2 regions of the Actinomadura sp. NEAU-AAG7 genome follow, and region 2 is predicted to be linked to the other one. Evidence: riboswitches for the same ligand, from Rfam matches in the RefSeq annotation. Region 2 holds a riboswitch; the other holds the start of a gene.

Region 1 (11,154 bases), on a different contig from region 2:
CAGAAGATCACCGACATCCTCAAGGGCCAGAAGGGCTACATGGTCAACGTGGCCAAGAAGGAGCTCATCGAGCGCCGCGGCTACAGCGAGGACGAGATCAACCGCTCCGGGCTCAAGATCACCACGACCTTCGACCGGAGGCTGATGGACGCGACCCGCCGCGCGGTGACGGCCAACACCCCCGACGGGATGAGCAAGCGCATCCGCACGGCGGTCGTGTCGGTCGACCCCTCCACCGGGCAGGTGCTGGCGTTCTACGGCGGCCGCGACTACCTCTCGGAGATGGCCAGCAGCGCCTTCTACGACACCGCGCAGGTCGGGTCGGGCTTCAAGCCCATCGCGCTCGCCGCCGCGCTGGAGGACGGCAAGAGCCTGAGCAGCTCCTACGACGGCAGCTCACCGCAGTACTACAACGGCCACCCCATCGAGAACGACAGCGGCGAGAACTTCGGGCAGGTCGACCTCGTCACCGCCACCGAGCACTCGATCAACACCGCCTACGTCAACCTCGGCCAGGACATCGGCACCCGCCGGATCGCCGAGATGGCCGAGAAGATGGGCATCCCCGCCGCGCAGATGTCGCCCGCGCAGCGCGCCGCGCCCTCCTTCCCGCTCGGGGTGGTGTCGCTGCACCCCGTCCAGCAGGCGGGGGTGTACGCGACGTTCGCGGCCGAGGGCGTCCACAAGGCGCCCTACGTGGTCAAGTCGGTGACCGACGACGAGGGCGAGAAGCGCACGTTCACCGAGAAGGGCGACCGGGCGTTCAGCACCCGCACCGCGCGGGACGCGACCTACGCGATGCAGCAGGTCGTCCAGGGCGGCACGGGACGCGCCGCGCAGCTCCCCGACGGCCGCGAGGTCGCGGGCAAGACCGGCACCACCAACGAGGGCCGCGCGATCTGGTTCAACGGGTTCATCCCGCAGATGGCGACGTCGGTCGCGATGTTCCGGGCCGACAACAAGCCGCTCAACATCCCCGGGTACGGCGCGTACGGGGGCCAGCTCCCCGCGCAGATCTGGAACTCCTACATGAGCGACGCGGTCAACATCAAGGGATACGAGCAGAAGGAGTTCGGCTCGCCCTCGGAGACGCCGGGCGGCGGTGACGGCGGCCCGGTCATCCCGACCCCGGGCCTGCCGCAGGTCCCGCGCACCCCCGTCCAGCCCCGCGAGACGCCGACCACCAGGCCCGACACCCCCGAGATCCCGGTTCCGCCCACCCGCCTGCCGACGCACGATCCCGAACCGCCGGGCGGCGGGGACGGCGGCGGCCCCGGAGGGGGCGACGGCGGGGACGGCGGCGGCGGTGGCCCCGGTGGCGGGGACGGCGGCGGAGGCGGTCCGAACCGTCCGGGGTTGAACTCCTGACCCGGAACGGGACCCGGCCCGCACGGCCGGGCCCCGTTCCCGGGTCAGTCGCAGGCCTTGCCGATCTGGGCGGGCGCCTCGGTCATCGCGGCGTTCAGCTGGGACGCGTCGCCGGTGCCGAGGGCCGTGGCCGCCGAACGCAGCCGGTCCGCCTCCGCCTTCAGCGCCTTCTTCAGCGCGGCGTCGTCGGTCTTGCCCGCCAGCCCGTCCAGGCGTCCGGCGAGCTGCCCGGTGGCCTCCCGCCACTGGCCGGGTTCGGCCGCCGACACGCTCCGCACCCGCGTCACGTACTGCTGGAACGCCTGCCTGGTGTCGGCGCACACCTTGCCGGTGTCGCCGCCGCCGCTCAGCACCCCGCACGCGCTCGACGCGCCGAGCAGCACCGCGGCCAGCACCCCACCCACCCGGTACCGCATCGCACCCTCCCCTTTGATCCCCGTAAGGCTCCGCATATACTTCCGCATTAGGTCATGAGCGCCAGCGCCAAGCCCCGGCTCGCTGGCCGGCAACCCTTCGTCCGCGATGGGGTGCCCCGGGTGAAGACCTGGCCGAGCGCGAGAACGCGTCCCGGCAAGCGCGGACCCCACCCTTCGCGGGGTCCCTGACCCCGGAAGGTCTCCTGTGCCCACGCTCACCCCCGCTCCCGTCCGTCCGACGCTCTCTGTGACGCCTCGCTCGGGGGTCGGGGTTCGACCCAATGTGATCGGCGCCGACTCCCTCGTCCCGCTGGACGACGGACGCCGCGTCCCCTACGCCAACCTCGACTACGCCGCGTCCGCCCCCTGCCTGGAGGCGGTGCACGAGGCCGTCACCCGCGCGCTGCCCTACTACAGCAGCGTCCACCGCGGCGCGGGCCACGCGTCCCAGGTGACGACCGAGGCGTACGAGAACGCACGCGAGACGGTCCGCGGGTTCCTCGGCGCGTGGCGCCGCGCCGCCGTCGTGTTCACCCGCAACACCACCGACGCGATGAACCTCCTCGCGCACGCCGTGCCGCCCGGCACGACCGTCGTCACGTTCGAGACCGAGCACCACGCGTCGCTGCTGCCGTGGCGGCGGCCCGTCCGGCTGCCCGCCCCGGCGACGCCCGCCGAGGCCGTCGCGCTCGCCGACCGCGCCCTCGCCGCCGCGCCCACCGGCCCCCGGCTGCTCGTGGTCACCGCCGCGTCCAACGTCACCGGCGAGCTGTGGCCGATCGGCGAACTCGCCCGCGTCGCGCGCGGGCACGGCGCCCGCATCGCCGTGGACGCGGCGCAACTCGTCCCGCACCGCCCCCTCGACATGACCGCGCTCGACCTCGACTACGTCGCGTTCTCCGGCCACAAGCTCTACGCGCCGTTCGGCGCGGGCGTCCTCGCCGGACGCGCCGACTGGCTGCGCGCCGCCGAGCCCTACCTGAAGGGCGGCGGCGCCAGCGCGTCGGTCACCTCCACCGTCCGCTGGGCGTCCTCCGCCGAGCAGCGCCACGAGGCGGGCACCCCCAACGTCCTCGGCGCCATCGCCCTCGCCGCCGCCTGCGAGGCCCTCGCCCCGCACTGGAGCGACCTCGCCGCCCACGAGGAGCGCCTCCTCACCCGGCTGCGCACCGGCCTCGCCGCGATCCCCGGCGTCCGCGAACTCACGCTGTGGGGCGGCGGCCCGCGCGTCGGCATCGTCTCCTTCACCGTGGACGGCCTCGCCGCCCGCGAGGTGTCGCTGGCCCTGTCGGAACGGCACGGCATCGGCGTCCGCGACGGCAAGTTCTGCGCGCACCCGTTCGTCCGGCACCTGCTGTCGGCCGACGGCGCGACGGGTGACGGATCCGCCGTCCGCGCGAGCTTCGGGGTCGGTACGACGACCGGGCACATCGACCGGCTGCTCGCCGCGCTCACCCGTCTGACCAGCGAACTCTCCGACGCGGGCGATTGGTCCTGTTCACCCATGTAGCGTAGGCAGTCGCGCGGCTTCCCGCTGCCGCGGGTCGGGGACAGCAAGACAGAAACAGGGGGTGCCGACCGTGGCCGACGCCTGGCGACCCACGTCGGAGTTGGAGCGCCGACTTCAGGACAGCGTCCGGACCGGGGACCAGGAGGGCTACTTCCGCCTCCTGGCCGACAGTGAACTTCTCGTCCCCGTCCCGCCGGGCGCGGTCGACGACCTGCTGGCGAACACGTCCCACCCGTCCTGGCCCGTCCAGGAGGAGGAGGGCCGCGTCCACGTGCTGGTCTACACCTCGCCCGCGGCGATGCACGCCTGCCTTGGCCAGACCCACCGGCACTTCATGACGCTGCGCTTCCGCGACCTCGCGGAAGCCTGGCCGGACTCCCGCTGGTGGCTCGCGGTGGACGTCCCCGCCGGGCACGGCGCCCCCCTCCCCATCGAGGCCCGCATGCCCGCCTGGTTCATCCGCCAGGTGGCCGAAGGCGACGTCCGCCCACCCCAGGTGGGCCGCCCCGTCCAGCCAGAGCCCGACGCGCACCGCGGTGTCCCCGCACCGGCGCGGCACGCCGCGCAGGAGCGGCCTGGCGCACCGAGCCCGCACGCCGCAGGAGGCGAGCCCGGCGCCCCGGACCAACACCCCGCGCAGGCACCGCACGCGGCGCAGGTCGAGTCGAGCACGCGGGGCGAGCACGCCGCACAGGCGGAACCAGTCGCCCTGGAGCGACCCGCCCCACCGACTCCCCACACCAGGCCTGTCGAGCCTCCCACCACGCAGGCACGAATCGGCGCGCGGGAGGAAGCAGCTCCGCAAGAGAAGCCCGACGCGCACGGCAACGTCCCCGCGCCAGCGCAGCACGCCGCGCAAGCCCCCCCGATAGCGCAGGAGCAACCACCCACGCAGGACGGCCCCAGCACGCCAGGACCGTCCACCCCCCAGGGACAGCTCAACCCCCCGGACCAGCACACCGCGCAGGAGCCGTCCCCCGCGCAGGCACCCCTTACGCAAGCGCCGACCAGCGCGCCGGAGCAGCACACGACGCAAGGCCCGTCCCCCACACAGGGGCAGCCCACCGCGCCGGAACAACGGACCGCACAGGGACAACACACCGCGCAGAGGCCCTCCATCGCGCAGGCAGAGCCCACCGCGCCAGAGCAGCACGCCGCGCAAGAGCCGTCCCCCGCGCAGCGGCCGTCCAGCGCGCCGGAACAGCACACCGCGCAGGGACAACACCTCGCGCAGGGACCATCCACCACGCGGGCACAGCCCACCGCGCCAGAGCAGCCCCCCGCGCCAGAGCAGCAGACCGCGCAAGGGCAACACACCGCGCAAGGGCCGTCCACCACGCGGGCACAGCCCACCGCGCCGGAGCAGCCCCCCACGCCGGAGCAGCCCCCCACGCCGGAGCAGCACGCCGCGCCGGAGCAGCACGCCGCGCAAGAGCCGTCCCCCACGCAGGGGCAACCCGGCGCGCCGGAACAGCACACCGCACAGGGACAACACACCGCGCAAGGACCGTCCCCCGCGCAGCGGCCGTCCAGCGCGCCGGAGCAGCACGCCGCGCAAGGGCCGTCCCCGGCACAGGGGCAGCCCACCGCGCCAGAGCAGCAGACCACGCAAGGGCAACACACCGCGCAGGGGCCGCCCCCCACGCCGGAACAGCACCCCGCGCAAGGGCCGTCCCCCACGCCGGAACAGCACCCCGCGCAAGGGCCGTCCCCCGCGCAGGGGCAACCCGGCGCGCCAGAGCAGCAGACCACGCAAGGGCAACACCTCGCGCAGGGGCCGCCCCCCGCGCAGGGTCAGCACAGCGCGTCGGAACAGCACACCGTGCCGGGACCGTACGCCGTGCAGGGGCCGTCCGCCGCGCAGGAGGCGCCCGGTGTGGTGGAGCCGGAGGCCGTGCGGGACGAGGCGCGTGCGCCGGAGCAGTCGGGTGCGCGTGACGAAGGCTCCGAGCAGGCGCAGCATGCGGCGCCAGGCGCCCTGGTCGGGCCGCCGGGGCAGCATGCCGTTCCCGGGCAGGTGCCGTATGCCGCGCAGAGTGACGAGGTCTCCCCGCAGGGGGACGCGGGTGAGTGGGAGGAGTTGCAGGCCCAGCATCGGGGGTTGCAGCGTGAAGGGGCGCGTCCGGCGTTCCAGCCCGCCAACGAGGTCGAGCGGGAGTTGCTGCGGGCCGCCGCGAACAACGACCATGACCTGTTCCTCCAGACGATGGCCGGGGCGGAGGTGCTGCTGCCCACGCCCGAGGACATGGACTACACGCTGCGGCCCGGACGCGCCGGGTTCCCGTGGCAGACGCGGGAGGTGGACGGGGCGACCGTGGTCCCGGTGTTCACCTCGCCCGAGCGGCTGATCGAGGCGGCGCGGGCGGCCGGGACGGGGAACGAGTACATCAAGGTGCCGTTCACGGTCGTGCTGCGCTACTGGCCCGACCAGGGGTGGCCGCTGGCGATCAACTCCGGGTCCCCGGCGGGCGGAACGATCCTGGCGCAGCAGTTGCCGGGGCTCGCGCGGTGGGCCGACCAGCGGGCCGTCCAGCGGATGGCGGACGGGTTCGAGCCGCAGAACGACGTCGAGCAGCGGCTGTTCGAGGCGGCGGCGCGGCGGGACACCGACGCGTTCTTCAAGGTGCTGCTGGGCGCGCAGGTGCTGGTCCCGGCGGAGCCGGAGACGCCGTGGGGCATCGCGCCGGACGACCCGGACTTCCCGTGGCGGCCGGTGCCCGTGCACGGCGAGGTGTGCGTCCAGCTGTTCACGTCGCTGAAGTGGATGAACGAGGCGATCGGGTCGTCGCGGTTCGTCATGCCGACGCTGCTGGAGATGGTGTCGGCGTGGCCGGACGTGGCGTGGACGCTGGTCCTCAACCCGGGCACGCCGATCGACGCGACCATGCCGGGCGAGCAGGTGCGGGCGCTGAGCGGGCAGCCCAGGGAGGACGTCCCCGCGCCCGAGGCCGTGACGCCGGAGGTCGCCGAGGCGCCCCCGGAGCCGCGGCCGGCCGAGCCCGAGTTCGAGCCGGGCAACCGCATCGACCAGGAGTTGTACGAGGCGACGCTCGGCGGCGACTCCGACGCGTTCCTGCGGGTGCTGCTCAACGCTAACGTGCTGGTGCCCATCCCGGCGGACGCGCCGCTGGAGGTCACTCCGGTGCAGAACGAGTTCCGGTGGGACGCGGCGCTCCAGGACGCGACGTCCGTGCAGGTGTTCACCTCGCTGGTGCGGCTGCGCGAGGTCCTGCCGGAGGCGCGGTTCGTGTACGCGGACTTCCGGGAGCTGATCGCGGCGTGGCCCCGCGAGGACTGGGCGATGCTGCTCAACCCGGGCACGCGGATCGGCGCGTCGCTGCGCGGCGACCAGGTGCGGGCGCTGAGCGAGTGGGCGGTGCGGGTCGGGCTGGTCCCGGCGCGGCCCGAGGCGCCGCTGCCGCCGCCCGAGCCGTCTCCGCTGGTCACAGCGCACGACGTGGTGCGCGAGTTGCCACCGCCGGTCGCCGTCGAGGACGTCCCGCAGGAGGTGGCGCGGCAGCCGGAGCCCTACTTCGAGGGCGACCGGGTCATGCAGCCGACCATCATGCAGAAGGTCGTCCCGCACGGTCACGTCGGCTGGTACCTGGACCAGGGGTACGACCGCGTCGGCGGGTTCGTCCACCCGACCGGGGACGTGACGGAGCTACAGACACCCGTCCAGCTGTACGAGGCGCTGGGCCTGCTGTACGAGGACACGTCGTTCTCCCCCACCGACGAGGGCGTGTACGTCATCCGGTGGCCCGCGTACTGCCCGGACCTGTACCGGACCCCGTTCGGAGGTCAGGACGAGGCGGAACTCGCGGCGTGGGGCGAGGCCGGATGGGTGATCGAGCGGGCACCGTTCCTCGGCACCGGGTTCGCGCCGGGCAGCGCGGGGTCGATCCGCGAGTACAAGGTCGACAGCGTCCGGCTGCCCTACGGCGCGGAGATGTACTATCTCGGCCACGACCGGTCCGAGCGCTTCGTCGCCATGTACGACCCCGACAGGCTCGCCTGGCTGCGGCCGGACGCGGCGACCGGCCCCGACGGCTGGGACGGGCGATCGGAGGCGGCGCAGTGATCCGGGACGGGTACGTCGCGCGCTGGCTCGGCCGCGACTTCGAGGCCGCGCCGGGTGCGGACGGCGAGGTCCGCCTGTACGCGCCCGAGCCCACCGACGGGTTCGAGGAGCTGCGTCCGGGACGGTTCCGGCGGATCGTCCCGGCGTCGGAGATCGAGGACCTGCGCTATGTCCGGACGACGTGCGCGTGGCGCGGTGAACGCTTCGTGATCGTCGGGGAGCATGAAACCTGGCTGCGGGTCGAGTACGCCGGTGGCCGCGCCACGACGGCCGAGAGGCTCGGGCTCGACCGCGTCGACCAGGGCATCTGGCAGGCTTGGGCGCCGAGTTCGGAGATCGAGGACGTGCGCGAGGAGTTCATCTGATCGACGGCAACGCTCAACCGGGGTTGATTTGAACGGTAGTTCCGTGTTCGCATGATTCCGGTGTGGACTCCCCGGGTAGAGTTCCGGGGCTCAGGCGCTCAATGGCGACGCGGCGGAGGTGCGGCGGCGGTGGTCTCCCGATCGGCGGTAAAACCGATCTTCGTAGGGCTCGGGACGGCGGCGGTGCTCGCCGCGGGCTCCGGCTCCGCGGTCGCTTTCGCGTACGAGGATCCCTCTCCGCCCCCCTCGTCGACGCCGGGTGGAACCCCGGGCGAGACACCGGCCAAGCCCGGGACGCTCACGGTGAACGTCAGCCCGATCAAAGATGAGCTGAAAGCCGGCGTGAAGGGGTACCTGAACGTCTACTTCCTGGCGGAAGGCGGATCCGTCGAGAACGTGAAGGTCACCAAGATCGAGGTGACCTCGAAGCTCGGGGCGAAGCTGAAGACGAAGGTGGGGGGCGACTGCCCGAGCCCGTTCACATCGGCGGGATGCAAGGTGGGGACGGTCGACAACCATCGCCTACCCATGAGCTCCTGGGTGAGCCTGGCCTCCGAGATCAAGAAGGACGTCAAGGTGACGCTCACCGTGACGGCAAGCGGCAAGGACATCAAGGACGTCAAGTCCGAACCGGCCACGGTGACGTTCAAGGCGCCCAAGCCGAAGCCGCCGGCTAAGGGCGGCAAGGACAAGGACGACAAGGGCAAGGGCGGTAAGGGGTCGTCCGGCAAGGACCACGGCACGGGCAGCGGCAGCAGCGGCGGCTCCGGGACGGGCGGCACGGGCAGCGGCAGCACCGGGACCGGCACAGGCACGGGCACGGGCACGGGCACGGGCACGGGCACCGGGTCGAGTTCCGGGAACGGGACCTACGTCCCGCCCACGCCGAACTTCGACTCCAAGAGCCCGCAGGTGGCGCTGCCGCCGATCGCGGCGCCGAGCCCGCAGATCGCGCCGAACCCCGCCGACGCGACGCCGGTCAGCCGGTTGCGCAACAACAAGACGCCGGTCGCGCAGGACCTCACGTTCGAGCGGATGGCCAGCACGCAGATCGCGTGGCTGGCGGCGCTGCTGGTGGTGTTCTCGCTGCTGCTGACGCAGCTCCGCCTCGGGCGCAAGAGCACGCCGAGCGCGGCGGCCGCCGAGGCGGCGCGGCGCGCGCGGGGCCTGCACCGCCGCACCCGGCGCGGCACCTTCGCCAAGTAGGGAGCGCTACGGGGCGTCCGCCGCGCCGACGAGGGTGTGGCAGGCGATGGCCGCCGCGGCGACGACGTTGAGCGAGTCGACCCCGGCGGACATGGCGTCCGGGCTCATCGGGATGCGGACGGCCTCGTCCGCCTCGTGGATCCAGTGCGAGGACAGCCCGTCGCCCTCGGAACCGAGCATCAGCGCGACGCGTCCGGTCATCGGCGCCTTGCCGAGCGGGACGGCCGCGGCGTCGGGCGTGAGGGCGAGCAGCGTGAAGCCCGCGCCGCGAAGCCGGGCGAGGCCGTCGTGCCGGCCGGTCATGCGCGCGTAGGGGATCGCGAACACCGCGCCCATGGACACCTTCACGGAGCGGCGGTAGAGCGGGTCGGCGCAGCGCGGCGACAGGACGACGGCGTCCACGCCGAGCGCGGCGGCGCAGCGGAAGATGGCGCCGACGTTGCCGTGGTCGACCAGGTCCTCCAGGACGAGGACGCGGCGCGCGTCGCCCAGCACGGCCTCGACCGGGGGCAGCGGCAGCCGCTCCAGCGACGCGAGCGCGCCCCGGTGGACCTGGAAGCCCACGAGCCCCTCCATCGTGGCGTCGTCGGCGATGTAGACGGGGGCGTCCAGGCCGTCCAGGACGTCGGAGAGGGGCTCGGCCCAGCGGCGCGCCATGAGCAGCGAGCGGACGGGGTGCCCGGCGCCGACCGCGCGGCGGATCACCTTCTCCCCCTCGGCGACGAACAGCCCGTGCTCGGCCTCCAGGCTCTTGCGCAGGTTCACGTCCCGCAGCCGGACGTAGTCGGCGAGGCGCGGGTCGGCGGGGTCGGAGACGGGTACCAGGCTGGCCATCCCCCAATTGTGCCGGGGGCCTCGGCGTGCCCCGTACGCGCGGGAAACGGCAATGCCCGGCGCCTCGGAAACCCGGCTTAATTTGATCTTGATTGGCGGGAGTGATCGTATTCCGCGCCGTGGAGTGCCGTTCCGATCGCGGGCGGTCACGAGGCCGCGAAGGCGCCGAGGTGACCGGGCCGCACGCTCATGACCTGCGTCATCATCGGTTTTGAGTTCTTTGTAACCTTCAGTTCGTACTACTACAGTGCCGCATGACATCGGCGGGTATCTGGCGAATCGAGGGCAGCCATGAGCGGACGTCATCGCGATGACTTCCCCGAAGGGAACGGCGAGGACGGGAACGACCCCGGCTCCCCCGTTTTCGGTCCCGCCAACGACGGGTCATCGGACTGGTTCGGAACCCGGGACAGCCGGCGGACGCCGCTCCCGCCGGAGCCTCAGAGCCCGCCGGAGCCTCACGGCCCGCTCCCCCCGCAAGGCTCGCAATCCCCGCAAGGCCCTCAGATGCCCCAGGGGCCTCCCCCCGGGTCCGGGGAGACCCCGTCGTGGTTCACGCCGCGGCGATCGTCCGAGGAACCCGTCTACGGCCCGGGAGGGTACGGCGTCTACGGCGCCGGGCCCGGCGGCGCGCCCGCCGCCGAGGAGCCGAGGGACCCCGCGGCGGGACGCCCGGGGCCGTATCCGCCCGAACCCGCGGCGTCGCCGCGCGGCGGCCCCGGCAGCGCCCCGCCGCCCGGCGGGTACGACGTGCTCCGCAGCTCCGCCGAGAGGCCGACCGGCTTCTTCGGCGGCGGCGGCAGCGGACCCGGCGGACCCGGCGGACCCGGCGGACCTGGTCGCCCGGACGGCCCGCGCGGATCCGGCGGCTACGGCAGCGGCGAGTACGGGCGGCGCGGACACAAGCGGAGCATCGCGGCGCTGATCGGCCCGATGGCCGGAGCGATCGGGCTCGCGCTGCTGCTCGGCGTCGGCGTGTACGCGTTCGCCGAGAGCGGCACGGACTGCGGCGGTGACGCGCTGAGCCTGTCGGTCGCGGCGGCGCCCGACATCGCGCCGGTGGTGACCAAGGCGGCGGAGCGCTTCAACGACGGCAAGGAGAAGGTCGGCGACCGGTGCGTCCGCGCGAACGTGCGGAGCGCCGAGCCCGCCTCGGTGGCGACGCTGCTGTCCGGGCAGGGCGTCGCGAGCGGCTCCAACCAGCGTCCGGACGTGTGGATCCCCGACTCCTCCCTGTGGCCCTCCCTCGCCCAGGGGCAGGGCGGCGCGGCCGGGCAGAAGGGCGCGGTCACGCTGACGAGGACGTCGGTGGCGACCAGCCCGATCGTGGTCGGGCTGCCGCGGACGCTCGCGGCGCAGCTGAAGCGGTCGGGT
Region 2 (11,154 bases):
ATGCCTAGGCGGGCGTCGATGTCATTGGCGGCCTGAAGGTGGATGCCGAGCATGCGCCGGTGTCGACGGTTGTTCAGGATTCTGAGCCCTGCTGTTGGCGGGCGCGTTCTGCTTGCGCGCGTTCAAGGTAGGTGAGCCGCCAGTGCTTGGGGAGAAGACGCTGCCTGGTCCAACGTCCGCGCCTGCTCCACTGGAGGGCCAGGGTCCCTTGGCCGGGCGGTAATGTTCGCGCGTGGGCGGCTAGCGCTTCGAGGAACGAGAACGTTCCCGCCGAGGGATTCAATTCCTGCTCGCGGACGATGTAGGGGGCGATGGCATCCCACACCGCGGTGACGCGGCGCCGAACCAGGGCGAGCACCTCGCGCTCGTTGAGAATGCCCAGCCCCACCAGGGTCGCGAAGTCCATGTAGTGGTAGACGATGTCATAAACGGCCTCTTGCGCATCCTCGGGGAGGCCGCTGAGGCCGAGGTCGGGAGAGTGCTCCTGAGCGAGGCGTCGACAGACGTACTCGTAGCGCTTGTGGAACGCGGGCGATCGATATTCTGAGAGAAGGTTGAGGAGCGCGGATGACGCGTTGGCCCTCTCTTGCAGGAGGGACTGCCGAAGGGCGATCAGGGTCGAGAGAATCAACGCGCAGGCGGCGATGATGAGGGCCGCGACGTTCAAGAGGGTCGACAAACCGGTAGCACCTGCTTCCGAGGGGCCGTCCGCGCGTGGCTGCTCCGCGCGGCCTGGGGCGATTGTGGATTGCCTCCCGCGGTGTCGTCACGATGGGGGAAGTCGCTGACCGTTCCCGAACTTGGACGGTGACCGGCTCCGCACGGTTTCTGGCCGACGCGACCGATACTCGATCCGCGCGGCGCCGGGCGCGGCGGCACGAGCGGCAGCCGGGCTTCGACCTAGTCCCGGGACCAGTAGTGGTCCATGTCGGGCGGGTCGTTTTCAGGGGGTGGTTCTTCGCTCCGGCGGGCGCGCCATGAATTGCGCAGGATTATCGCAGTGATCATTATGAGGCTGCCGCCTACCGCGAAGACGCCTATCCGTACGCAGGTCGGTTCGCCCAGTCCGGCGGCCGCTCCCGCCGCGTAGCCGAGGGCGAAGAGGAAAAGGAGAATCAGCGTCCAGATGAGGAGTTCTGCCATGACGAGCAGGACCTGCATGCTCTGACGCTACGCATCCCGTCACGGGACCCCTCACGGGCGGGACACCGCCCTACTACGAGGCCAGGCCGGTCGGGCGGTAGAGGACGAGGGGGAGCACCTCCTGTTCCAGGCGGCGGGACAGGCGCAGGCGGTAGCGCGCCTCCAGGCGGTCGCGGGCGCGGATGTAATGGGTCGCCGCCTCTTCCAGAGTGGGCGGGATGGAATGGACGCCCAGCGGTTCCAGAATGTGCAGGCTCATGCGGAGGAGTTCGCCTCGGACGCGGTCCTTCATTCCATGGCGGCGTTTGCTGACGAGCCACAGCGACCAGTCCCAGAAATGGGCGTCCATGGCGGCGAGGGTGTCGGGACCCGCGCGCCAGGGCGGGTTGGAGCGGCGCGGGACGTCCGGGAAGAGCAGATCGACCTTGGTGGGGCCGGGGAAGATCAGGAGGTAGCCCGCGACGTCGCCGAGGCGGTCCCACTGGGCGGCGAGCGGACGCCAGGGCGCGACGAGGGCGGGCAGGTCGGAGGCGATGCGGCCGAAGTCGTCGGCGGTGACGTGGTAGTCCCAGTCGGACAGTTCGGTCGCGGTGCCGCGCGCCCGGGAGCCGACGAGCTCGATCCGGCGCACCGTGGGGTGCGCCAGGATCGAGCCCTCGATGTCGTCAGCTATGCCCATGCTGGGGCTTTACCCGGGTTCAGCAGGGGAAAAGCCCCGGTCATCAGCCGCCCGCGACGGCGGGGATGATCGAGATCTGGGCGCCGTCGGGGGTGGTGGTGTCGAGGCCCTCGGCGAACCGGACGTCCTCGTCCCCCACGTAGACGTTCACGAAGCGGCGGATCTTGCCGGAGTCGTCGAGGATGCGGGCGGAGATGCCGGGGTAGCCGGCCTCCAGGTCGGCGACGACCGCGCGGAGGGTGTCGCCCTCGGCCTTCACCTCCGCCTCACCGCCGGTGTAGGTCCGCAGGATCGTCGGGATGCGGACGGACACGCTGCTCATGTACTGGCTCCTTCGTTGTCTGGCGCGGTCGGCGGCTTGCAGGTCAGGCGAGGCCCGCGGCGCGGAACGCCTCCAGGGTCGGGGCGATGTTCGCCGACGGCCGGGCGACGGGCGCGACGGCGTCCAGGGTCTTCAGCCCGTCACCGGAGTTGATGATGACGGTCTCGGCGGACGGGTCGAGCGCGCCGCTCTCCACCAGTTTGCCCAGCGTGGCGACCGTGACGCCACCCGCGGTCTCACCGAAGATGCCCTCGGTGCGGGCGAGCAGCCGGATGCCCTCGACGACCTGCTCGTCGGTGACGTCCTCGACCGCGCCGCCGGTGCGGCGGGCGATGTCCAGGACGTAGGGGCCGTCCGCCGGGTTGCCGATGGCGAGGGACTTGGCGATCGTGTCGGGCTTCACCGGCCGGACGACGTCGTGGCCCGCCTTGAACGCGGCGGCCACCGGACCGCAGCCGGTGGCCTGCGCGCCGAACACGCGGTAGGGCTTGTCCTCGACCAGGCCCAGCTTGACCAGCTCGCCGAACGCCTTGTCGATCTTGGTGAGCTGGGAGCCGGACGCGACCGGCACGACGATCTGGTCGGGCAGCCGCCAGCCGAGCTGCTCGGCGATCTCGTAGCCGAGCGTCTTGGAGCCCTCGGCGTAGTAGGGCCGGACGTTGACGTTGACGAACGCCCAGTCGTCCTGCTCCCCCGCGATCTCGGAGGCGAGCCGGTTGACGTCGTCGTAGTTGCCGTCCACGGTGACGAACGTCCCGCCGTAGACCGCGGTCGTGATGATCTTCTGCGACTCCAGGTCGGACGGCACGAACACCGCGCTGCGGATCCCCGCGCGGGCCGCCGCGGCGGCGACGGCGTTGGCGAGGTTCCCGGTGGAGGGGCAGGCCAGCACCTTGAAGCCGAGCTCGCGGGCGGCGGCGAGCGCGACCGCGACGACGCGGTCCTTGAAGGAGTGGGTCGGGTTGCCGCTGTCGTCCTTCACCCACAGGCGCTGGAGGCCGAGGCTCTCGGCGAGGTTGTCGGCGCGGACGAGCCGGGTCAGGCCGGGCTCGGTGTTGGGGGTGTCGACGACGGACGCCGGGACGGGCAGCAGCCCCCGGTACCGCCAGATGTTGCTAGGGCCGGACTCGATGTCGGCGCGGGTGATCCCGCCGAAGTCGTAGGAGATCTCCAGCGGACCGAAACACTCCTCGCACACGTAGTGCGGGCCGAGGTCGCGGGTGGAGCCGCATTCGCGGCAGACGAGACCGGTAGCGGGTCCGAGGTCAACGGCAGGCGTGAGTCCCATGAGGGCGAGGGCCTTTCTCCCATCTTCCCTGCGCCACCTTGGTCGCAGGCCGGAGTTGGCACCATCTCCCGGCCGGCCCCGCAGGATCGCGAGCGCACGCTAGCCGGGTGGTTGCCGGGGCTTCGTCGGGCCGGTCCCTCCACCCCTCTGGATGAGCGGTATTCAGTTGTTGCGAAGGCAAGGCCCCCGCTATGAGCGCTATCGGCTCGTATGCGAACTTTACATGATCTGACCGGGTTCCAGACAGGTGGGTCCGCCGTTGGAGACGTTACCCGGATGAGTCCTTGATCACGCTGGGGGCGTCCTCGGCCGGGCGGGGGCGCTGGGTCGGGTCGAGGAAGACGTGCCGGACGATCGGCACCCGCTCGCGGAGCCGCCGGTCGATCTCGCCCGCGACGTCCTCGGCCTCGTCGGCGCTGATGGCGTCCGAGAAGTGGACCTTGGCGGCGACGAGCAGCTCGTCGGGGCCGAAGTGCATGGTGAGCAGCTCGTCCACGCCGGTGACGCCGTCCGCGCCGACGATCTCGGCGCGGATCCGGCGCAGGTCGGCGGGGTCGGCGGCGCGGCCGATCAGCAGGCCCATGCTGTCGCGGCCGAGGGCGAGCGCGACCGTCACCAGCAGCAGGCCGATGAGGACGGAGGCGAGCCCGTCCCAGAACGAGGAGCCGGTGATCTCGCGCAGCGTCAGCCCGGCGGCGGCGATCGCGAGGCCGACCACGGCGGCGGAGTCCTCGAAGAGGGCGGCCTTGAAGGTCACGTCGGGCGTCCGGCGGACGTGGTCGACGAGGTCGCGGCCGTTGTCGCGGGTCTCCCGGCGCGCCTGCGTGAAGGCCCGCACCCAGGACCCGCCCTCCAGCACCACGCCGAGCCCGAGGACGGCGTAGGCGAGCCACACCTGCGTCCCCTCGCCGCCGTGCCCGGTCATCGTCAGGATGCCCTCGAAGATCGAGAACCCGGCGCCGGCGACGAAGATCCCGAACGCGGCGAGCAGCGACCAGAAGTAGCGCTCGTTGCCGTAGCCGAAGGGGTGGCGGGGGTCGGGGGGGCGTGCGCTGCGCCGCAGTGACGCGTAGAGGAAGCCCTGGTTGAGGGTGTCGGCGGCGGAGTGCGCCGTCTCGGCGAGCATCGCGCTCGATCCCGCGAGCAACCCGGCCACCAGCTTGGTGAAGGTCAGGATGAGGTTCGCGGCACCGGCGACGAGCACGGTCTTGTTCGTTTCGGCCCTGCTCATCCCGACGCGTTACCCGGAGCGGATCCGGCTAACCGAGAGGGAGGTCACGTCCGCGCGGGGTGCTTGGTGGGCGGCGGTCGCGGCTGAGACCCTGCCGTCATGAGCCAAGTGCTGGTGGCGTCGAACCGGGGCCCGGTGTCGTTCTCGCTGTCGGAGGACGGCGGGCTCGTCATGCGGCGGGGCGGGGGCGGGCTGGTCTCGGGCCTCGCGGGGGTCGTGGGCGCGGGCCCCGATCCGGGCCCGCCGCGCTTTCCCGGTCCCGGACGCGGCGACCCGGGCGTGCTCTGGGTGTGCGCGAGCCTCGGGGACGCAGACCGCGCCGCCGCCCGCCGGGCCCCCGAGGGGCGGCTCGACCTGGACGGGCACGACATCGGCGGCGCGGCCGTCCGGATGCTGGACGTCCCCGCCGACACCTTCCACCGCGCCTACAACGGCGTCGCCAACTCGACGCTCTGGTTCGTCCACCACCTGCTGTTCGACACCCCGCGCGTCCCGCACTTCGACGCGAGGGCGCGGCGGGACTGGCAGTCCTACGAGGCGTACAACGCGGCGTTCGCCGACGCGCTCGCCCGGGACGCGGCTCCCGGGGCGAAGGTCGCGATCCAGGACTACCACCTGTCGCTCGCGCCGAGGATGCTCCGCGACCGGCGTCCCGACCTGCGGATCGTGCACTTCTCGCACACGCCCTGGGCGCCGCCGGACTACTACCGCCTGCTCCCGGACGACATCGGCGCGCAGGTCCTGCACGGCGTCCTCGGCGCCGACCACGCCGGGTTCCTCACCGGGCGCTGGGCGGCGGCGTTCCTCGACTGCTGCGAGCGGTTCCTGCCGGGCGCGCGCGTGGACCGGGCGGCCGGGACCGTCACCCGCGCGGGGCAGGCCACCCGGGTCGGCGTGCACGGCCTCGGGGTGGACGGGGACGCGCTGCGCCGCCGCGCCGCCGAGCAGGACGTCGTGGAGCGGGCGCGGGCGCTGCGCGACCAGGTGGGCGACCGGCAGCTCATCGTGCGCATCGACAGGACGGAGCTGTCGAAGAACATCGTCCGGGGCCTCGCCGCCTACCGGGAGCTGCTCGTCAACCATCCGGAATGGCACGGACGGGTCGTCCATCTGGCGTTCGCCTACCCGTCGCGTTACGACCTGTCCGAATACCGGGAGTACACGGCGGCCGTGCAGCGGACGGCCAAGCAGATCACCGACGAGTTCGGGACGCCGGACTGGGACCCGCTGGTCCTCCAGGTCAACGACGACTACCCGCGCTCGCTCGCCGCCTACCGCGTCGCCGACGTGCTGCTGGTCAACCCGATCCGGGACGGCATGAACCTCGTCGCCAAAGAGGGGCCCGTCCTGTCGGAGCGGGGGTGCGCGCTGGTGCTGTCGCGGGAGGCGGGGGCGGCGGCGGAGCTGTCGGGCGACGCGCTCATGGTGAACCCGTTCGACGTCTCGCAGACGGCGGAGACGCTGCACCGGGCGCTGCTGATGCCGCGCGAGCGGCGCGCGGAACGCTGCGCGCGGCTGGCCGCCGCCGCGACCGCGCTGCCGCCGCGCCGCTGGTTCGCGGGCCAGCTAGCCGCCCTCGACTGAGACGGCCCTGAGCAGGGACTCCACCGGGCCGGGCTCGTGCCGGCGCTGCCACCGCTCGCGCAGGTCGGCCTTGTGCTGCGCCATCCGGCGGTGCGCGCTGGTCCGGCCGAGGCGGGCGAGCCGCGCGGCGGACGGCTTGGGCAGCCCGCTCGGCTCGTACCCGTACTCGGCCAGCCGCTCGCCGAACGCGGCCTCGGCCAGCGCGATCTCCCACGGTTCGAGCCGCTCGGCCCAGGAGCCGACGTGGTCGGCGGTGATCGAGGCGCGGGCGTGCGATCCGCGCGGCGGCGGGACGGGGAACCCTCCGTGGGCGACCTGCGGGTGGGTCATCGCGGGGTCGAAGTCCTCGCCGAGGAACTCGCAGAGCCGGATCAGCTCGTCGGCCGGGTCCGCGATGAGCCGTTCGTACTGGAGCTCGTAGTAGGCGTCCGGGCCGAGGCGCCCGGCGAGCCGCCGCCCGATGTCGATCGTCTCCCGCCACACCGAGATCGCGTGGTGGACGTCGTGCTCGTACCAGGGCATCTCGCGCAGCGACGCGACGCAGTCCCGCCCGTCCCGGACGAGGTGGACGAACTGCGCGCCGGGGAACATCCGCAGCAGCGTCCCCACGTGCCGGGCGTAGCTCGGGCGCCGGTCGCCCCAGCGCGCCTTCCCGCAGTGGCGCGCGTAGGCGTGGAACACGAGCGCGAGCGCCGACCCGAGCGTGGGCGGACCGGCGGCGATCTCCTCGGCGACCTCGGCCGCGTCCAGGCCGAGGGCGTGGAACCGCGTCCGCCTGCTTCCGGTGAGCCACTCCGCCAGCGCCCGCCTGTTCTCGCTCTCGCCGAGGTCACCGAACTCGAACCGCGCCGTGTAGGCGGGCAGGACGAACTTCGTCTCGGTGGGGATCGCGATGCGGTGATGCGAGTGCAGCATGAGCCGCAGCAGCGTCGCCCCCGACCGGGGGCAGCCGAAGACGAAGATGGGGCGGTCGGGCGGACCGGGCCGGACGCCGCCCCCGAGCCCCTCCAGGCGGGCGGGACGGACGGGACGGTCGGAGCGGGAGCCGAGCTGGGCTGGAGACATGCTCGGCATGGTGACCGACGCGCCCGCCCGGCGCCCTCCCACTTACGGCATGGTTGCCGGTCGATGACCGAGCCGTTGACGTTCCGCCCCACCGGGTTGGGGCGCGGAGGGGGAAGCGGGTCAGGTGTAGGACTCGCCGAGGGTCTGGCGGACCTGCTTGCGCGCCTCGTGGATGCGGGACTTGACCGTCCCGAGCGGCAGCTTGAGCTGCTCGGCGATCTCCGCGTACTCCAGTTGCGACACGTCCCGCAGGACGAGCGCCTGGATGAGGTCGGGCTTGCGCGCCTCCAGGTCCTCCATGGCGTCGAGGATGTCGACGCGCGAACCGGCGATCACGCTGGTGCGGCGCGGGTCGGGGCGCTGCTGCGGGAGCTCGCCCGCCTGCTCGACCGAGCGGCGCTTCAGCGACCGGTAGGTCGAGCGCGCGGAGTTCGCGACGACGACGTGCAGCCACGTGCTGAAGCGCGACCGCCCCTCAAAGCGATGGATGTTCCGCGCGACCTGCAGCAACGCGTCCTGGCATGCCTCCTCGGCGTCCTGCCGGCAGGGTAGGAACCGGGAGCTGTGCCGCAGCACGTCCGGTTCGATCTTGCGGAGAAGCTCGTTCAGCGCGGACTGGTCGCCCTGGGCGGCCTTGACCGCCAGCTCCTCGGTCCTTTCGTCGAATGCCATGCGGCGCCTCAATGCTCGTTCGCACACTCACCCCGTTTGTTGGGATGATACGGGAGTGTCGTTCCCACCATCAGTCGGCCGTTACCGAATCGATCGCGTCCTGGGTTCGGGGGCGTTCGCCTCTGTATGGCTCGGGCACGACGACGCGCTCGACTCGCAGGTCGCGATAAAAGTCCTGTCCGGAAGCCTGATCGACGACCTCGACGTGCGCAACCGGTTCCTTGAGGAGGCCAGGATCCTGCGCCGGGCCGACTCCGAGCGGCTGGTGCGGGTGCACGACATCGGTGAGCTCCCCGACGGGCGCCCCTATTTCGTGATGTCCTACGCCGACCGGGGGACGCTCGGCGACCGGATGCGAGAGCGGCCACTTCCGGTCAACGAGGCCCTGGCGCTCGCCGAGGAGATCGCCTACGGCGTCGAGGTGATCAACACGCTCGGCGTGATCCACCGCGACCTCAAGCCGTCCAACGTGCTGTTCCAGTCGACCAACAGCGGCGGCGAGAAGCTGCTCATCGCCGACCTCGGGCTGGCCAAGGCGCTCGCGCACGCCTCCGGCGCGTTCACGCTGCCGGTCGGCACGCCCGGCTACATGTCGCCCGAGCAGGCGCGGTTCGGCGGCGGCCTCGACGTGCGCGCCGACGTGTACGGGCTCGGCGCGCTCACCTACCACATGGTCACCGGACGCGCCCCCGGCCCGGCGCCGGTCAAGACGCCGCCGAGCGAGATGCGCGAGGGGCTGCCGCCCGCCGCCGACGAGGTCATCCTGCGGGCGCTGGAGACCGAGCGGGAGAAGCGGTGGCCGACCGCCGAGGCGTTCGCCGAGGCGCTGTCCACGCTGCGCCCGACGGTGCTGCCCGGCGCCGCGGTCCCGCCCGCGTACGCGGCGGCCCCCGTCATCGAGCCGGACGCGACCATCCAGGACTACTACCAGGACGGCACGGTCGCGCAGAAGCACGGCGGGCAAGCACAGGGCGGGCAGGCACAGGGCGGGCAGGCACGGGGCGGGCAGGCGCAGGGGGCGCAGAAGCAGGGCGCCGCTCCCGAGCGGCCCCCGGCGCCCGCGGCCGGTCAGGCGCCGCAGACGATATTCGACCAGCCGCCGCCGTCGCCCTCGCCGTCCAGCCCGGACGACGTGCACACGTCCGAGATGCGCGTCCCGCCCAAGCCCGCCGCCGGCGGCGAGCCCGCGACGATCGTCGACCAGCCGGCCGGCGGCCCGTTCGGCGGACGGGTCGAGCCGCCGACCGTCCCCGACGAGGACGAGCACACCGTGACCTACCAGCCGCCCCCGTCTCCCGGCGGCGGTGGCGGCGGTGGCGTCGGCGACGACGTCAAGACGGCCGCGTTCCCCATGCAGCAGGGCGGCCCGCCCCAGAACGCGCCCGCCCCGCACGGGCCAGTAGGCCCGGGGCAGGGCCCCCCGCCTCCGATGCACGGCCCCGGACCCGGCGGCCCCGGCGGGCCCGGACCCGGTCCCGGCGGTGGGTATCCCCCGCCCCCGACCGGTTTCCAGCCGCCTCCTCCCGGGCAGGGCCGGCAGCCGTCCGGCGCGAAGGGCGGCGGCCTGCTCGGCAAGCTGAAGGGCGCGGGCGGCGGCAAGGCGGGCGGCCCGGGTTCCGGCGGTTCGGGCGGCGGCGGGGCACCCAGGAAGTTCGCCACGCCGCTGATCATCACGGCGGTCGTGCTGGTGCTCGCCGTCGTCGGCGGGCTGGCCCTCGGCGCGCTGTTCTCCGGTGACGACGGCGGCAAGAAGGGCGGCGGGAAGAAGTCGTCCGCGCTCCCGGCCGACTTCGCCGAGGTCTCCGACACCTCGGGCAAGATCAAGGCCGCGGTGCCGAAGGCGTGGCCGAAGCAGCAGGAGCCGACGTGGTCGCCGTCCACCGTCCGGCTGAACGACGCGCAGCCGCGGCCGGTGCTGCGCGCCACCCCGAACAAGGCCGCCTTCCTCGGCGACGGAGCCGGGCCCGGCGTGTTCATCGGCATGACCACCGACGTCCAGGACGGGAAGCTCCCCCCGCCCACCGCCGCCGTGCACCCGAGGTGCACCAAGTCGGCGCCGGAGAACTACACCACGCCCGACAAGGCCCTCAGCGGGACGATCACGCGCTACACCGGCTGCAAGTCCGGGACCGCGTCGGTCACCGAGGTGGGCCTGAAGGACGCCTCCGGCAAGTTCGGCCTGTGGATCCGCGTCAAGGAGACCGACGGGCGGGCCGCCACCAAGGACATCCTCGACCATCTGAAGGTCACCGGCCCGTAGTCCCGGGCCCCCAGGGGAGGTAGCGGACGTCGTCCCGGGACGTACCGCGCCCCCTCGCGAGCGACGTCGCCCACGTCCCGCATCGGCAGCCGCGAACCGCGTATCCGCGCCGCGCGCGGCGCCTTCGGCATGCCCGGAAACCACACCCCGGAGACGGATGTCAATACTCGTTGTTGCATCGCGAGCGATCCCGATATATCGTTAAGCCATCGCAACCGATACCGACACGAAGGAGCACGCGATGCGAGAGCCCGACATGAGAAGGCGCGGCGGCCACCGGGGCCCCGAGGAGCGCGCGCGCCGCGGCGATCCGTTCGGCGGCTGGGGCGGCTTCGGCCCGGGGCCCGGCCACCGGGGACGCGGCGGCCGCGGCCGCCGCACCCGGCGCGGCAACGTCAGGGCGGCGCTGCTCGCCCTGCTCGCCGAGCGGGCGATGCACGGCTACGAGATGATCCAGGAGCTGGACAACCGCACCGGCGGGGTCTGGCGTCCGAGCCCCGGCTCGGTCTACCCCACCCTCCAGATGCTGGAGGACGAGGGGCTCGTCAGCAGCGAGGAGCAGGGCGGCAAGCGGCTGTTCGCGCTCACCGAGGCGGGCCGGGAGGAGGCGTCGGCGCAGACCGTCGCCCCCTGGGACGAGGTCACCGAGGCCGCGGGCGAGAACGTCATGCGCGGGCGCGAGGCCATCGGCCAGCTCCTCGGCGCCCTGCAGCAGGTCATGTCCGTCGGCAGCGAGGCCCAGAAGGAGCGCGCGCTGGACGTCGTCAACGACGCCCGCCGCCGCCTCTACGGGATCCTCGCCGACGACCCCGCGGCCGAGTGAGCACCGCCCGGGCGAGCCGGAGCAACCACGAACCGCCGTGGCCGTCCTGGACGGCCGCGGCGGTTCCTTCTCTCGTGGCGGGATCGG

What was found. A riboswitch is a leader RNA that binds a small molecule or an ion and turns the genes downstream of it on or off. The one in region 2 is predicted to bind S-adenosylmethionine.
Region 1: linked by a shared signal. The riboswitch ahead of KLI87_RS12230 (aminotransferase class V-fold PLP-dependent enzyme) and the one ahead of thrC (threonine synthase) in region 2 are both predicted to bind S-adenosylmethionine.

The regions. Positions count from the first base shown of each region.
Region 1 covers NZ_JAHFZY010000002.1:624,991-636,144, forward strand. The annotation lists gene KLI87_RS12220 (transglycosylase domain-containing protein) at 1-1,368, shown strand, start outside; gene KLI87_RS12225 (hypothetical protein) at 1,413-1,784, opposite strand; SAM riboswitch class IV at 1,835-1,951, shown strand; gene KLI87_RS12230 (aminotransferase class V-fold PLP-dependent enzyme) at 2,068-3,294, shown strand; gene KLI87_RS12235 (SseB family protein) at 3,356-7,375, shown strand; gene KLI87_RS12240 (hypothetical protein) at 7,372-7,740, shown strand; gene KLI87_RS12245 (hypothetical protein) at 8,083-8,946, shown strand; gene KLI87_RS12250 (RNA methyltransferase) at 8,953-9,780, opposite strand; gene KLI87_RS12255 (substrate-binding domain-containing protein) at 10,288-11,154, shown strand, end outside.
Region 2 covers NZ_JAHFZY010000001.1:2,028,992-2,040,145, reverse strand. The annotation lists gene KLI87_RS09380 (DUF4760 domain-containing protein) at 74-679, opposite strand; gene KLI87_RS09375 (hypothetical protein) at 901-1,161, opposite strand; gene KLI87_RS09370 (hypothetical protein) at 1,217-1,822, opposite strand; gene KLI87_RS09365 (MoaD/ThiS family protein) at 1,866-2,144, opposite strand; gene thrC (threonine synthase) at 2,188-3,432, opposite strand; SAM riboswitch class I at 3,449-3,590, opposite strand; gene KLI87_RS09355 (cation diffusion facilitator family transporter) at 3,701-4,663, opposite strand; gene KLI87_RS09350 (trehalose-6-phosphate synthase) at 4,763-6,247, shown strand; gene KLI87_RS09345 (sulfotransferase) at 6,230-7,312, opposite strand; gene KLI87_RS09340 (RNA polymerase sigma factor) at 7,433-7,984, opposite strand; gene KLI87_RS40950 (serine/threonine-protein kinase) at 8,040-10,244, shown strand; gene KLI87_RS09330 (PadR family transcriptional regulator) at 10,486-11,067, shown strand.